Regions from separate parts of the Methylobacterium sp. J-092 genome, predicted to be linked through region 1. Evidence: predicted binding sites of a transcription regulator. Region 1 holds the regulator's gene; the other holds the start of a gene.
What was found. The regulator HrcA, encoded in region 1, represses chaperone genes, less so after heat shock. The targets are predictions, from matches to a motif close to GTTAGCACTCNCNNNNNGNGAGTGCTAAC.
Positions count from the first base shown of each region.

Region 1 (7,216 bases):
GTGCGCGCCGTTTGGCAATCGCCCGATCCGTTCAGCCCGGCCGGCGCAGGCATGCGGCGGCGAGCTTCACGAAGGCACGGGCCCGGTGCGAGAGGGCGTCGCCGGTCTGCCAGTCGACCCCGTGCTTCTCCTCCGACGCGATCTCGCCGAAGGTGCGGTCGAAGCCGTCGGGCCGGAACATCGGGTCGTAGCCGAAGCCGGCCGTGCCGCGCGGCTCGACGAGGTCGCCGAAGACGCGGCCCTCGAACAGCTCGGTATGGCCGTCGGGCCAGGCCAGCACCAGAGCCGAGACGAAATGCGCCCGCCGGTCCCTCGCCCCGCGCAGGTCCAGCTCCGCGAAGATCCGCGCCATCGCGCCGGAAAAGTCCTTGGACGCGCCGGCCCAGCGGGCGGAGAACAGCCCGGGCGCCCCATCGAGCGCATCGACGCACAGGCCCGAATCGTCGGCGAAGGCCGGCAGGCCCGCGGCGTTGGCGGCGGCGACCGCCTTGATCGCGGCGTTCTCGGAAAACATCGTGCCGGTCTCGTCGGGTTCCGCGAGCCCGAGCTCGCCGGCCGAGACCGCCTCGACGCCGAAGGGCGCGAGCAGCTCGCGCATCTCCACCAGCTTGCCGGCATTGTGGGTCGCGATCACGACCCGGCCCGAGAGGATGCGGTGGCTCATGCGATCGCCTGCTTCTGGAGGGCGACGAGGTCGGCGACGCCGCCCTTGGCGAGCCGGAGCAGCGCGAGCAGCTCGTCCTCCGAGAACGGCTTGCCCTCGGCGGTGCCTTGGACCTCGACGAGGCCGCCGGTGCCGGTGATGACGAAGTTGGCGTCGGTCTCGGCGCCCGAATCCTCGGCGTAGTCGAGGTCGAGCACGGCGGCGCCCTTGACGATGCCGCAGGAGATGGCGGCGACGTGGTCGCGCAAGGGGTCGACCGAGATCATCGAGCGGGCGCGCATCCAGGCGAAGCACTCGTGCAGCGCGACCCAGGCGCCGGTGATCGATGCCGTGCGGGTGCCGCCGTCGGCCTGGATCACGTCGCAGTCGACGGTGATCTGCTTCTCGCCCATCGCCGGCAGGTTGGTGACGGCGCGCAGAGATCGCCCGATCAGCCGCTGGATCTCCTGCGTCCGGCCCGAGGGCTTGCCGGAATTGACCTCGCGGCGGGTGCGCTCGTGCGTGGCGCGCGGCAGCATGGCGTACTCCGCCGTGATCCAGCCCTTGCCCGAGCCGCGCAGCCAGTGCGGCCCGCGCTCCTCCAGCGAGGCGGTGCACAGGACCCGGGTCTCGCCGAAGGTCACGAGGCAGGAGCCCTCCGCGTAGCGGGCGACCGAGCGCTCGAGCGTGACCTTGCGCAACTCGTCGGCCGCGCGCTTCGAAGGCCGCATGCGGCGTTCTCCTGATTCCCGAATTCGAGCGGGGTGCTTAGGCTGCGCCGCCACACGCGGCAACCCGAGGCGCCCGAGCGCCGTATGAGAAGCTCATGGATTGATCCGCAGGCTTTAGCGGGACACAATCATCGGCCAGGAACCGCGCGTGACCGAGTTTTCCCGACCCTTCTCCCAACCGCCGCAGGCGCAGGCCCTCGCCGCGCTGAACGAGCGTGCCCGCGAGATCTTCCGGCAGATCGTCGAGGGCTATCTCTCCACCGGCGAGCCGATGGGATCGCGCAACCTCGCGCGCATCCTGCCCATGACCCTGTCGCCGGCCTCGATCCGCAACGTGATGTCCGACCTGGAGCAGTCCGGGCTGATCTTCGCGCCGCACACCTCCGCCGGGCGCCTGCCGACCGAGCTGGGCCTGCGCTTCTTCGTCGACGCGATGCTCGAGCTCGGCGATGTCGGCCGCGAGGAGCAGGAGCGGATCGAGGCGCAGATGCGGGCGGCGGCCTCGCGGCACACCTTCGATTCGGCGCTGGCCGAGGCGTCGAGCCTGCTCTCGGGCATCTCGCGCGGAGCCGGCGTGGTGCTGACGACCAAGACCAACGTGCAGCTCAAGCACATCGAGTTCGTGCGGCTCGATCCGGCACGCGCCCTGGTGGTGCTCGTCTCCGACGACGGCTCGGTCGAGAACCGCCTGCTCGACCTGCCGCCGGGCCTGCCGGCGAGCGCGCTGCAGGAGGCGTCGAACTACCTCAACGCCCGCCTGCACGGCCGCACCCTCGGCGGCCTGCGCGCCGAGATCGAGGCGGGCCGCCAGGCGATGAAGCGCGAGCTCGACGCGATCACCGAGCGCCTGGTTGATGCAGGTCTCGCCGTGTCCGTCGGCCCGAGCGAGGCCCGCCAGCTCATCGTGCGCGGGCAGGCCAACCTGCTCGACGACCTTCGCGCGATCGAGGACCTCGAGCGGATGCGGCTGCTGTTCTCGGACCTCGAGACGCAGAAGGACGTGATCGACCTGCTCGCCCGCGCCGAGGGCGGCGACGGGGTGCGGATCTTCATCGGCTCGGAGAACAAGCTGTTCTCGCTCTCCGGCTCGTCGCTGATCGCGGCGCCGTTCCGCGACGGGTCGCAGACCATCGTCGGCGTCGTCGGCGTGATCGGCCCGACGCGCCTGAACTACGCCCGCATCGTGCCGATGGTCGACTACACGGCGCGGGTCGTCTCGCGGATGCTCGACCGCGGGACGTAGGGCCGGGGCCGCTCGCCCAATGCGCCGCCGCGCCCCTCGGTTGACGCGGAATGTCGGCCCGCGAAGCACATCGGGAGAGGGGGAGCGCCGTATCCGGACGACGCACCCGCCTCTCCCGACCCTTGCCGCCACGAGGCCCACCCTCCCCCGCAGAGGAGGGAGGGCAGGCCGGCGCGGGTTTTCGCCTCAGCCGCGGATCACGTCCACGATCTGGTAGGTGTCCGGATCGACGATGACGATGTCGTCGTCCACGAGGACGTAGCTGTAATCCTCGTATTCCGGTGCCAGCTCGACGATCGCCGGCGGGAGGCGGTGCAGTTCATAGCTGCGGGCGATCGCCGTGCCGACGGTGAGCGCGAAGGCGCCGGCCGCCAGGCGCGGCACGCCGCTGCGGAACAGGTCCTGGCGGAACCGGGTGCGCTCGGCGCCGCCGAGACGCCCATAGGCGCCGCGGGCCTCGCCGCCGCCGCGCGGACCGCGGGCGCCGCGATCCGGACGACCGTCGCGGTCGCCGCGGGCACCGGGGCCGTCGCGATCGCCCCGGCCGTCACGGGCGCCGGGACCATCACGGTCGCCGCGTCCGTCGCGCGCCGCCGGACCGTCGCGATCCCCGCGGGGGCCGCCGGTCTCGTTGCGCCCGGGGCCGCCGCGCTCGTCGCGGGCGCCGGGCTTGCCGCCGGGGCCGTCGTCGCGCATCGCACCGCCGCGTTCCGCACCGCCCGGCGCCCCGCGATCGGCACCGACCGGACCGGCCCGGTCGGCACCGCCGCCCGGCCCGCCGCGCTCGGCCGCGCCGCCCGCCGGGCCGCCGGCGTCGTTCCCGCGCATCGCGCCGCCGGCACCACCGCCAGCACCGCCGCCAGGGCCTGCACCGCCGCGCATGCCACCGCCGGCGCCGCCGCCAGCACCGCCCGCCGGTCCGCCGGCGCCGCCGGCGCCGCCCGGCCCGCCGGCACCGCCGCCGGGGCCGCCCTGGCCGAAGGCCGTGGCCGTGCCCAGCACCAGCACGGCGGCCGTCACCGTTCCGCGAAAGATCTTGTTCATGGCGCTCGATCCCGTCCCGTTATTGTTGAAAGGCCGCGTCCGTCGCCGACCGACGAAGTCACCGCCCCGAAACGGTACAGTCCCGAAAAGCGTTCCGTCGGCGCGTGCCTCTCGGAGACGACGTGACACGGGCGGTGGGCATCCTCGTTCGCGCGCCCACGCGGCCTAGGCGGTCCCGGTCCCCGCCTGTAACGTCGCCCGTATCAAGAATGCACCGTCCGAACGACGGAGACAGGGAGCCAGCATGTCCGACTCGATCGGGATCGCGCCAACCGCCGAAGACGTGGCGGCCGACCGCAGCCGCCGCATCCGGGCGATCGTCGCCTCGTCCTCCGGCAATTTGGTCGAGTGGTACGATTTCTACTGCTACGCCTTCTTCGCGATCTACTTCGCGTCGTCGTTCTTCCCGAAGGGCGATTCCACCAGCCAGCTTCTCCAGACCGCCGGCATCTTCGCCGTGGGCTTCTTCATGCGGCCGATCGGCGGCTGGCTGTTCGGGCGCATCGCCGACCGCGTCGGGCGCCGGACCTCGATGGTCATCTCGGTCCTGATGATGTGCATCGGCTCGCTGTTCATCGGCCTGCTGCCCACCTACGAGACCGTGGGCGCCGCAGCCCCCGTGCTGCTGCTGCTGGCGCGCATGCTCCAGGGCCTCTCGGTCGGCGGCGAGTACGGCACCAGCGCCACCTACATGAGCGAGGTCGCGCTGAAGGGTCAGCGCGGATTCTTCGCCTCGTTCCAGTACGTGACGCTGATCGGCGGCCAGCTCCTGGCCTCGCTGGTGCTGATCGTGCTGCAGTTTGCGCTCACCGAGGCGCAGCTGCACAGCTTCGGCTGGCGAATCCCGTTCTTCCTCGGGGCGGTGGCCGCCATCGTCGCCCTCTACCTGCGGCGCTCGCTCGCCGAGACCGCGGGCTCCGACAAGGAGAACGCCGGCACCTTCTCCGAGCTTGCCAAGCATTGGCGCGCGTTCTGCGTGGTCCTGGCCTACACCGCCGGCGGCTCGCTGGTGTTCTACACCTTCACCACGTACATGCAGAAGTATCTCGTCAACACCGCGCATTTCGACAAGGGCACGGCCTCGCGCACGATGACCGCGGTGTTGCTGGTCTACATGATGGTCCAGCCGCTGTTCGGCGCGCTGTCGGACCGGATCGGGCGCAAGGCCAACATGCTGCTCTACAGCGGCCTCGGCACGCTGATGGTTGTGCCGCTGATGACCGCGATCGGCGCGACGCAGGACCCCTACGTCGCCTTCGGCCTGATCACGCTGGGGCTGCTGGCGGTGAGCTTCTACACGGGGATCAGCGGCATCGTGAAGGCGGAGCTGTTCCCGACCAAGGTCCGCGCGCTCGGCGTCGGCCTGTCCTACGCCCTCGCCAACGCCACCTTCGGCGGCACCGCCGAATACGTGGCGCTGTGGTTCAAGGAGGCGGGGATGGAATCGAGCTTCTTCTGGTACGTCACCATCCTGCTCGCGATCGCCTTCGTCGCCTCGCTGATCATGCCGAACCCGAAGGTCCACGGCTATCTCGACGGTGACGGCACGGTGGAGGAGGCGCTCGGAGGCAAGCCGCGCCTGGCGCGGGCCTGAGCCCGGCCCTGCCGTCGCGCGGAATGCCCGTCAGGCCGTCCGGGACCGGTTCTTGAGCTCCATGTTCTCGCGGTAGAGGGACTGGAGGTTCTTTAAGACGCCGCCGAGATAGGCCTGGTAGGTCGGCAAGGCATCGGGCGCGACGCCGGCGCGCTCCGCGAAATGGGCGACGATGGCATCGGATTCGGTCGTGAACCGGCCGGGCGCAAGCTCGGCCGTCGGGGAGGTCACCGTCTCGACCGCCGGCGCGAGCCGGCTGCGGATCGACGTCTCCGCCGCGTCGCCGGGGACGAACTCGCGCAGGTCCGCCCGATCCAGCTGCCCGGTTTCGAGCAGGAACAGGCGGACCTTGAAGCAGAACGGGCAGCCCGCCTTCAGGTAGACGGTCGGCTTGAACGCGGCTTCGGTCATCGTCGGTCGTCCTCGTCGTCGAAGTGGGTCGGGCAGTCCCGCGGTAGCGGACCGGAAGCGCTCGGCGGCGCGGCCGGGGACCGCGCCGCCGCGTCAGATCCGACCGATCCGCCGGTCGGCACGGGCCGGGACATCCCTCGCCGGGCGTCGGCCGTCTGTGACCGAGGGCCTCGTGCCCCTCAGCGGATCGTCGTGCGGGTCACTTGATCACCGCGCAGCCGATGCGGTTGCCGGCGCCGCCGATCGGCTGCGTGGTGTGGTCGTCCTCGTTGGTGTGGACGATCAGCGCCGAGCCGTCGCCGTCCTGGAGGCCGCCGTCGCCCGTCAGCGGCGTCTCGCTGGAGACCTCGGCGTTCACCGAGCCGTCGGCTGCCGCGTAGACGTTGGGCAGGTCGCCCTCGTCCGGGCCGTCGGGGTTGAGCAGGCCGTGCTTGCTCTGGTCGTGGTTCACGTGCGCCTTCGAGTTCATGAACTTGTCGGTGTCGGAGCAGTCGCCGACCGCGTGGAAGTGGATGCCGTGCCAGCCGGGCGGCAGGCCGCCGGCCTTGATCGCGATCCGCATCACCAGCGCGTTCGCGCCGTCGCGGATCGTCAGCGTCCCGATCGTCTCGCCCTTGTTGTTCTTGATCTCGCCGGTGAAGGTCTGGGGTGCGGCGGCCGGGGCCGACTCCGCGGCCGGCGGGGTCTGCGCGAGCGCTCCGGTGGCGCCGGATGCGAAGCCGACGAGGGCTGCGAGCAACGGCAGGGTGCGTGTCATGTGATGGCTCTCCTCTCCACGTCGGGCTAGTTAGGCCGTCATCCGGTCCTCCGACAGGGCTTTCTTCGATCGCGCCGCCCGGGCAGCCCGGCGGCCGGACCATTCGTGACCCCTTCCCCGTGAACCAGCCTCGATGACGCGCGACAGGATCAGGGCCGACCTCCTGCTGGTCGAGCACGGCCATTTCGAGAGCCGGGCGCGGGCGCAGGCCGCCATCGCCGCCGGCCTCGTGCGGGCCGACGGACGCGCGGTCACCCGCGCCTCCGAGCGGCTGCCGGCCGACGCGGCGATCGAGGCCAGCGCGCCCCACCCCTTCGTCTCGCGCGGCGGCCTGAAGCTCGAGGCGGGCCTCGACGCCTTCGGCCTCGATCCGGCCGGGCTCCCCTGCCTCGACGTCGGCGCCTCGACCGGCGGCTTCACCGACCTGCTCCTGCGCCGCGGCGCGACGCGGGTCGTCGCGGTCGATGTCGGGCACGGCCAGCTTCACGCCAGTCTGGCCGCCGACCCACGGGTCACGAACCGCGAAGGGACCGACATCCGAACCCTCGCGCCGGGCAGCCTCGACCCTGCCCCTTGCCTTGCCAGCATCGACGTGAGCTTCATCGCCCTGCGCCTCGTGCTGCCGGCGGTGGCCGGGCTGCTGGCGCCGCGCGCGCACCTGATCGCGTTGATCAAGCCGCAATTCGAGGCCGGCCGCGAGCGCGTCGGCCGCGGCGGCATCGTCCGCGACGACGCCGTCCACGCGGAGGTCTGCGATGCGGTGCGCCGCACCCTCGCCGGCCTCGGCTTCACG
Region 1 is NZ_JAKSXU010000095.1:71,517-78,732, forward strand. Features, by position in the region: gene rdgB (RdgB/HAM1 family non-canonical purine NTP pyrophosphatase) at 32-664, opposite strand; gene rph (ribonuclease PH) at 661-1,374, opposite strand; gene hrcA (heat-inducible transcriptional repressor HrcA) at 1,523-2,617, shown strand; gene MKK60_RS10830 (DUF1236 domain-containing protein) at 2,804-3,661, opposite strand; gene MKK60_RS10835 (MFS family transporter) at 3,906-5,255, shown strand; gene MKK60_RS10840 (glutathione S-transferase N-terminal domain-containing protein) at 5,286-5,666, opposite strand; gene MKK60_RS10845 (superoxide dismutase family protein) at 5,866-6,423, opposite strand; gene MKK60_RS10850 (TlyA family RNA methyltransferase) at 6,557-7,216, shown strand, end outside.

Region 2 (7,216 bases), on a different contig from region 1:
GACGAAGAAGCGCCCATGCCGAGCGATGCCGATCTCAGCCCGAAAACGTCGTTCCAGGGCCTGATCCTGACCCTGCAGCGCTTCTGGGCCGCCAAGGGCTGCGTGATCCTGCAGCCTTACGACATGGAGGTCGGGGCGGGCACGTTCCACCCGGCGACGACGCTGCGCGCGCTCGGCCCGAAGCCGTGGAAGGCCGCCTACGTCCAGCCCTCGCGCCGGCCGAAGGACGGGCGCTACGGCGAGAACCCGAACCGGCTGCAGCACTACTACCAGTTCCAGGTCATCCTGAAGCCGAACCCCGAGAACCTGCAGGAGCTCTACCTCGAATCGCTCGCCGCGATCGGCGTCGATCTCGCCCTGCACGACATCCGCTTCGTCGAGGACGACTGGGAAAGCCCCACGCTGGGTGCCTGGGGTCTCGGCTGGGAATGCTGGTGCGACGGCATGGAGGTGAGCCAGTTCACCTACTTCCAGCAGGTCGCCGGCCTCGAATGCGCACCGGTCGCGGGCGAGCTGACCTACGGGCTGGAGCGCCTGGCGATGTACGTGCAGGGCGTGGAGAACGTCTACGATCTGAACTTCAACGGCGGCGTCGGCGCGGACAGGGTGAGCTACGGCGACGTATTCCTGCAGGCCGAGCAGGAATATTCGCGGCACAACTTCGAGGCGGCCGACACGGCGATGCTGTTCCGCCAGTTCGCCGATTCCGAGAAGGCCTGCCGCCTCTACCTCGACGCCGGCGCTCCCGAGCGCGCTGGCGCGCGCCACCGCATGGTTCAGCCGGCCTACGACCAGTGCATCAAGGCGAGCCACGTCTTCAACCTGCTCGACGCCCGCGGCGTGATCTCGGTGACCGAGCGCCAGAGCTACATCCTGCGGGTGCGCGAGCTGGCCAAGGCCTGCGGCGCGGCCTGGCTGCTCACGGAGGCCGGCGGCGCGCCGGCGGCGGCATGAACCGGTTCGCGTTCGCCACCCTGGCCTTGTTCGCCCTCGGCGCTGCTCCGGCCTTCGCCCAGTCCGCCACCGACCCGGTCGAGACCGTGCGCGCGTTCTACGCCAAGGACGATATCGGCGCGGTCGGCTTCTATGCCGCGCGCGTGCGCTCGCTCTACGAGCGGGACCGGCGCGAGGCCGGAAACGAGGTCGGCCGACTGGATTTCGCCTTCTACGTGAACGGGCAGGACACGGAGGCGAACTGGGAGAAGACCCTGAAGCTCACCATGCTCGCATCCGACGACGCGCGTGCGGTGGTGCAGGCGACCTTCCACAACGGCACGCCGCAGGACCTGCGCTACGATCTCGTGCGCGAGAACGGGCGCTGGCTGATCGCCGACGTGCGCTCGACGACGGCGCAAACCTGGGATCTCGTGACGATCCTTTCTGCGAAGCTGCCCTAGCCCGAGCGCGACGCGCAGATCAGCGGCGGCATCCCGCGCCTCTCCGCACGCTCCGTCTCGACGGACGCGGAGCGGGCGTCTATTCCCGCGGCCATGCCCGATTTGCTGCTCGAACTCCGCTCCGAAGAAATCCCGGCCCGCATGCAGCGGCGCGCGGCCGAGGACCTGAAGAAGCTCGTCACCGACGCGCTGGTCGAGCGCGGCTTCCTCTACGACGGCGCGAAGGCCTTCGCGACCCCGCGCCGGCTGGCGCTCCACATCGCCGGCTTGCCCGCGCGCGGCGAGGCTTTGCGCGAGGAGCGGCGCGGACCGAAGGTCGGCGCGCCGGACGCCGCGGTGCAGGGCTTCCTGCGCGGCGCCGGGCTGACGAGCCTCGACCAGGCGCGGACGATCATCGACCCGAAGAAGGGCGAGTTCTACCTCGCGGTGATCGAAAAGCCCGGCCGCGAGACGCTGGACGTGCTGGCCGAGGTCCTGCCGGCGATCATCAAGAGCTTCCCCTGGCCGAAATCCATGCGCTGGGGGGCGGCCTCGGCGCAGGCGGGCGCCCTGCGCTGGGTGCGCCCGCTGCAATCGATCGTCGCGACCTTCGGCCCGGAGACCGAGACGCCGGACCTGGTGCCGTTCGAGGTCGGCGGCATCACGTCGGGCACCACCACCTACGGCCACCGCTTCCTGGCGCCCGGCGCGATCGAGGTCCGTCGCTTCGACGACTACGTCCGGAGCCTGGAGCGCGCCAAGGTCGTGCTCGATGCGGATCGCCGCAAGGACATCATCCTGCACGACGCCCGCGACCTCGCCTTCGCCCGCGGCCTCGAGCTCGTGGAGGACGAGGGCCTGCTGGAGGAGGTCGCAGGCCTCGTCGAATGGCCGGTGGTGCTGATGGGCACCTTCGACCAAAGCTTCCTCGACATCCCGGGCGAGGCGGTGCGCGCCACCATCCGCGCCAACCAGAAATGCTTCGTCGTGCGCGACGCCGGCGGCGCGCTGGCGCCGGCCTTCATCCTGGTCTCGAACCTCGTCGCCACGGACGGCGGCGCCGCGATCACCGCGGGCAACGAGCGCGTGGTCCGCGCCCGGCTCTCGGACGCGAAGTTCTTCTGGGAGACCGACAAGGCGATCCGCCTCGCGGACCGCCTGCCGAAGCTTGACACCATCGTGTTTCACGAAAAGCTCGGGACGCAGGGCGAGCGGGTGCAGCGCATCGCGGCGCTCGCGCGTGAGCTTGCCTCCCTCGTCGGCGCCGATGCCGACCTCGCCGAGCGCGCCGCGCGGCTCGCCAAGGCGGACCTCGTCACCGAGATGGTCGGCGAGTTTCCCGAGCTGCAGGGCTTGATGGGCGCCCGCTACGCCGCGCTCCGGGGCGAGAACCCGAGCGTCTGTGCCGCGATCGAGGAGCACTACAAGCCGGTCGGGCCGAGCGACCGCGTGCCGACCGATCCGGTCTCGGTGGCGGTGGCGCTCGCCGACAAGCTCGACACGCTGGTGGGCTTCTGGGCGATCGACGAGAAGCCCACCGGGAGCAAGGACCCGTACGCGCTGCGGCGGGCGGCTTTGGGGGTGATCCGGACCACGCTGGAGCGGTCCCTGCGGCTGCCGCTTTCGAGCGTCGCCAACCGACAGTTCGCCATCGCGGAAACCCGTGGCGCGCCGGCCGCCTCCGCCGAGCCCGCAAGCATCCGCGAGGACGATCTCGGCTCGGCCGGCTTCCATTTCTCCGCAATCGTCGAGACCGACGGCGAGGCCGACCGAAGCCCGTCGGCCCAGCGCGTCGCCGACTTGCTGGCCTTCTTCGCCGACCGCCTCAAAGTCTACCTGCGCGACAAGGGCGCCCGCCACGACCTGATCGATGCGGTCTTCGCGCTGCCCGGCCAGGACGACCTGCTGATGGTGGTCCGCCGGGTCGAGGCGCTCGGCGCCTTCCTCGACACCGAGGACGGCAGGAACCTGCTCGCCGGCGTGAAGCGCGCCTCGAACATCCTGCGCATCGAGGAAAAGAAGGACGGCCGCGCCTACGATGCCGAGCCCGATGCCGCGCTCGCCGCCGCCGGCCAGCCCGAGGAGCGGGCGCTCGCCGAGGCACTGGCGACGGCGCGGGTCGAGGCTTCGGCGGCGGTCGCGAAGGAGGATTTTGCCGGCGCGATGCGGGCGCTCTCGCACCTGCGCGCCCCGGTGGACGCCTTCTTCGAGCACGTCACCGTCAACGCCGACGACGCTGCGCTTCGCGAGAACCGCCTCGCCCTCCTCAACGCGCTGCGCGCCGCAACCCGAGAAGTCGCAGACTTCTCGGCGATCGTGGGGTGAACCGCGGGTCCCTTCTCCCAGGGGGAGAAGGGCAGGACGATCTACACTTCCTATAGGGGGACGCGCGGGTCCCCTCTCCCGTCCGGGAGAGGGACAGGGTGAGGGATGCGCCTTCTCCGGATGAACCTGTCCCCTCACCCCAACCCTCTCCCGAACGGGAGAGGGTGTGCGTCGCGCATCCGCGAGGTCGCGTCGGCTTGTGAGGTCAGGTCATGGCATGCCGAACCCGACGCAGCGTGCGACGAATTTGCGGGCGACGCAGACCGGTGCGGAGGCACGGCTCTGGCGCGTCCTCCGCAATCGGCAGCTGAACGGGCGCAAGTTCCGGCGGCAATGGCCGATCGATCGCTACGTCGTCGATTTCGCCTGCATCGAGGCGAAGCGCGTCGTCGAGGTCGTGGGTGCGACGCATGGATCGCAGGCCGCGATCGCGTCCGATGCCGTTCGGACCGAATGGCTCGGACGATGCGGGTTCGAGGTCGTGCGCATCGCCAACGCCGAGATCGACGAAAACCTCGACGGCGTCCGCGGGACGATTCTCGCCGCGATCGAGCGGCGCGATGTCCTCTGATGCGCCGCCTCAGAACCAACCCTTGATCCGGAACACCACGATCGGGATGATCGCGCTCGCGAGGATCAGGCTGAGCGCGTAGGGGTAGCCGTAGGCCCAATCCAGCTCGGGCATGTGCTTGAAGTTCATCCCGTACATCGACGCGATCAGCGTTGGCGGCACGCCGACCACCGAGACGACGGTGAGGACGCGGAAGACGTTGTTCTGCTCGATGTTGATCAGGCCCAAGGCCGCGTCGAGGAGGAACTGGACGTTCTCCGAGAGCCGGGTCTCGAACTCGTCGAGGGATTCGATGTCCCGGCGGATCGTCTCGAAGCGTGCATCGGTCTCCTCCTGGGCCAGCACCTGCTCGCAGGCTCCGGCGACGAAGGGCACGATGCGCTCGAGGCCGAGCAGGCTCGCCCGGATCTTGCCGAGCACCTTCCCGCGGCGGGCGATGCCCCGCAGGATGCGCTTCAGCGCCAGGTCGCGGCGGCGCGGCGGAGCCTTCTCGTCGGATTTCGACGGTCGGGCGCGCACGTCGAAGTCGAAGATCCGCGTCGAGAGGCCGTCGAGCTCGGCGCCCATGTCCTCGAGCGCATCGGCGAGGCTGTCGACCAGCTCCTCCATCAGCAGCAGGAAGACCTCGATCCCGGTCTTGGCGACCTCCCCCTCGTCGATCCGCTTGCGCACCTCGGTGAAGGCGCGCAGCTCGTGGAAGCGCACGGTGACGAGGTGGTCCGGCGTCAGGACGAAGCCGAGCGGCTTGAGCAGCGAGTCGGTGCTCTCGAAGGTCACCATCGGCGTCGAGAGCGACAGGCCGTTCTTCAGCCGGCGCAGGCGGCTGGAGCTCTCGACCTCGGACAGCGCCTTGCGCGAAGGCACGCGGATGCCGGTGGCCTCCTCCACCGCCCGGGCCTCCTCGGGGGTCGGATCGTTGAGGTCGATCCACACGGTCTGGGTCGGGACGGCGGCGCGGCCGCCGGTGTCGCTCGGCGCGAGCGCGCCCTCGGGGCCGTGCAGGCTGAGCATGAAAGGGAATTCCGTCGGCGCTTGCGATGAGGGGGAGAAACCCGGCGCGCGACGGCCGCCGCGGGGTGCGACAGACTTGACTCGCCAAGGGGCCGCCGCTATCTCGCCCGCAGCCTTGGCACTCATCTTCCACGAGTGCTAACGGCCAGGGTTGGACGCGGGTCTCCGCGGCATCAACGCCGATTTGCGAATTCAAACAAGAGGGCAGCTCATGAAGTTCCGTCCGCTGCACGACCGGGTCGTCGTCCGCCGCATCGAAGGCGAAGAGAAGACCAAGGGCGGCATCATCATCCCCGACACCGCCAAGGAGAAGCCGCAGGAAGGCGAGATCGTCGCCGTCGGCCCGGGCGCCCGCGACGAGGCCGGCCGCATCAACGCGCTCGACGTCAAGGCCGGCGACCGCGTCCTGTTCGGCAAGTGGTCGGGCACCGAGGTCAAGATCGACGGTCAGGATCTCCTGATCATGAAGGAATCCGACATCATGGGCGTCGTCGCCTGAGGTCTTCGGACACCTGACGTAACCGCCCTTCGAGGCCCGCCCGGGTCTTGGGGCTTCTCCACCAACGAAAAGGAATCCTGCACATGGCAGCGAAAGACGTTCGTTTCTCCTCCGACGCGCGCGACAAGATGCTCCGCGGCGTCGACATCCTCGCGGATGCCGTCAAGGTGACGCTCGGCCCCAAGGGCCGCAACGTCGTGATCGAGAAGAGCTTCGGCGCGCCGCGCATCACCAAGGACGGCGTCACCGTCGCCAAGGAGATCGAGCTCTCCGACAAGTTCGAGAACATGGGCGCCCAGATGGTGCGCGAAGTGGCCTCGAAGACCAACGACATCGCCGGTGACGGCACCACCACCGCGACCGTGCTCGCCCAGGCGATTGTCCGCGAAGGCGCCAAGTACGTCGCCGCCGGCATGAACCCGATGGACCTGAAGCGCGGCATCGACCTCGCCACGGCCGCCGCGGTCAAGGACATCATCGCGCGCTCCAAGAAGGTCGCCTCGTCCGAGGAGGTCGCCCAGGTCGGCACGATCTCGTCGAACGGCGACAAGGAAATCGGCGAGATGATCGCCCACGCGATGCAGAAGGTCGGCAACGAGGGTGTCATCACCGTCGAGGAAGCCAAGACCGCCGAGACCGAGCTCGACGTCGTCGAGGGCATGCAGTTCGACCGCGGCTACCTGTCCCCGTACTTCATCACGAACGCGGAGAAGATGGTCGCCGAGCTCGAGGACCCCTACATCCTCATCCACGAGAAGAAGCTGTCGTCGCTCCAGGCGATGCTGCCGGTGCTCGAGGCCGTGGTGCAGACCGGCAAGCCGCTGGTCATCATCGCCGAGGACATCGAGGGCGAGGCGCTCGCCACCCTCGTGGTCAACAAGCTGCGCGGCGGCCTGAAGGTCGCGGCCGTGAAGGCGCCGGGCTTCGGCGATCGCCGCAAGGCGATGCTCGAGGACATCGCGATCCTCACGCAGGGCCAGATGATCGCCGAGGATCTCGGCATCAAGCTCGAGAACGTCACCCTGCCGATGCTCGGCCGCGCCAAGCGGATCCGCATCGAGAAGGAGACCACGACGATCATCGACGGTTCGGGCGAGAAGGCCGACATCGAGGCGCGCGTCGGGCAGATCAAGGCGCAGATCGAGGAGACCACCTCGGACTACGACCGTGAGAAGCTCCAGGAGCGCCTGGCCAAGCTCGCCGGCGGCGTCGCGGTCATCCGCGTCGGCGGCGCGACCGAGGTCGAGGTCAAGGAGAAGAAGGACCGCGTCGACGACGCGCTCAACGCCACCCGCGCTGCGGTGGAAGAGGGCATCGTCCCCGGCGGCGGCACCGCCCTGCTCCGCGCCAAGAAGGCGGTCGCCGCCCTCTCGAGCGACAACCCCGACGTCCAGGCCGGCATCAAGATCGTGCTGAAGGCGCTCGAGGCCCCGA
Region 2 is NZ_JAKSXU010000129.1:11,107-18,322, reverse strand. Features, by position in the region: gene MKK60_RS15865 (glycine--tRNA ligase subunit alpha) at 16-954, shown strand; gene MKK60_RS15860 (DUF3828 domain-containing protein) at 951-1,397, shown strand; gene glyS (glycine--tRNA ligase subunit beta) at 1,491-3,701, shown strand; gene MKK60_RS15850 (endonuclease domain-containing protein) at 3,919-4,272, shown strand; gene MKK60_RS15845 (magnesium transporter CorA family protein) at 4,282-5,283, opposite strand; gene groES (co-chaperone GroES) at 5,495-5,782, shown strand; gene groL (chaperonin GroEL) at 5,866-7,216, shown strand, end outside.
Region 2: the regulator HrcA is predicted to act here: its motif matches at 5,398-5,426, upstream of groES (co-chaperone GroES).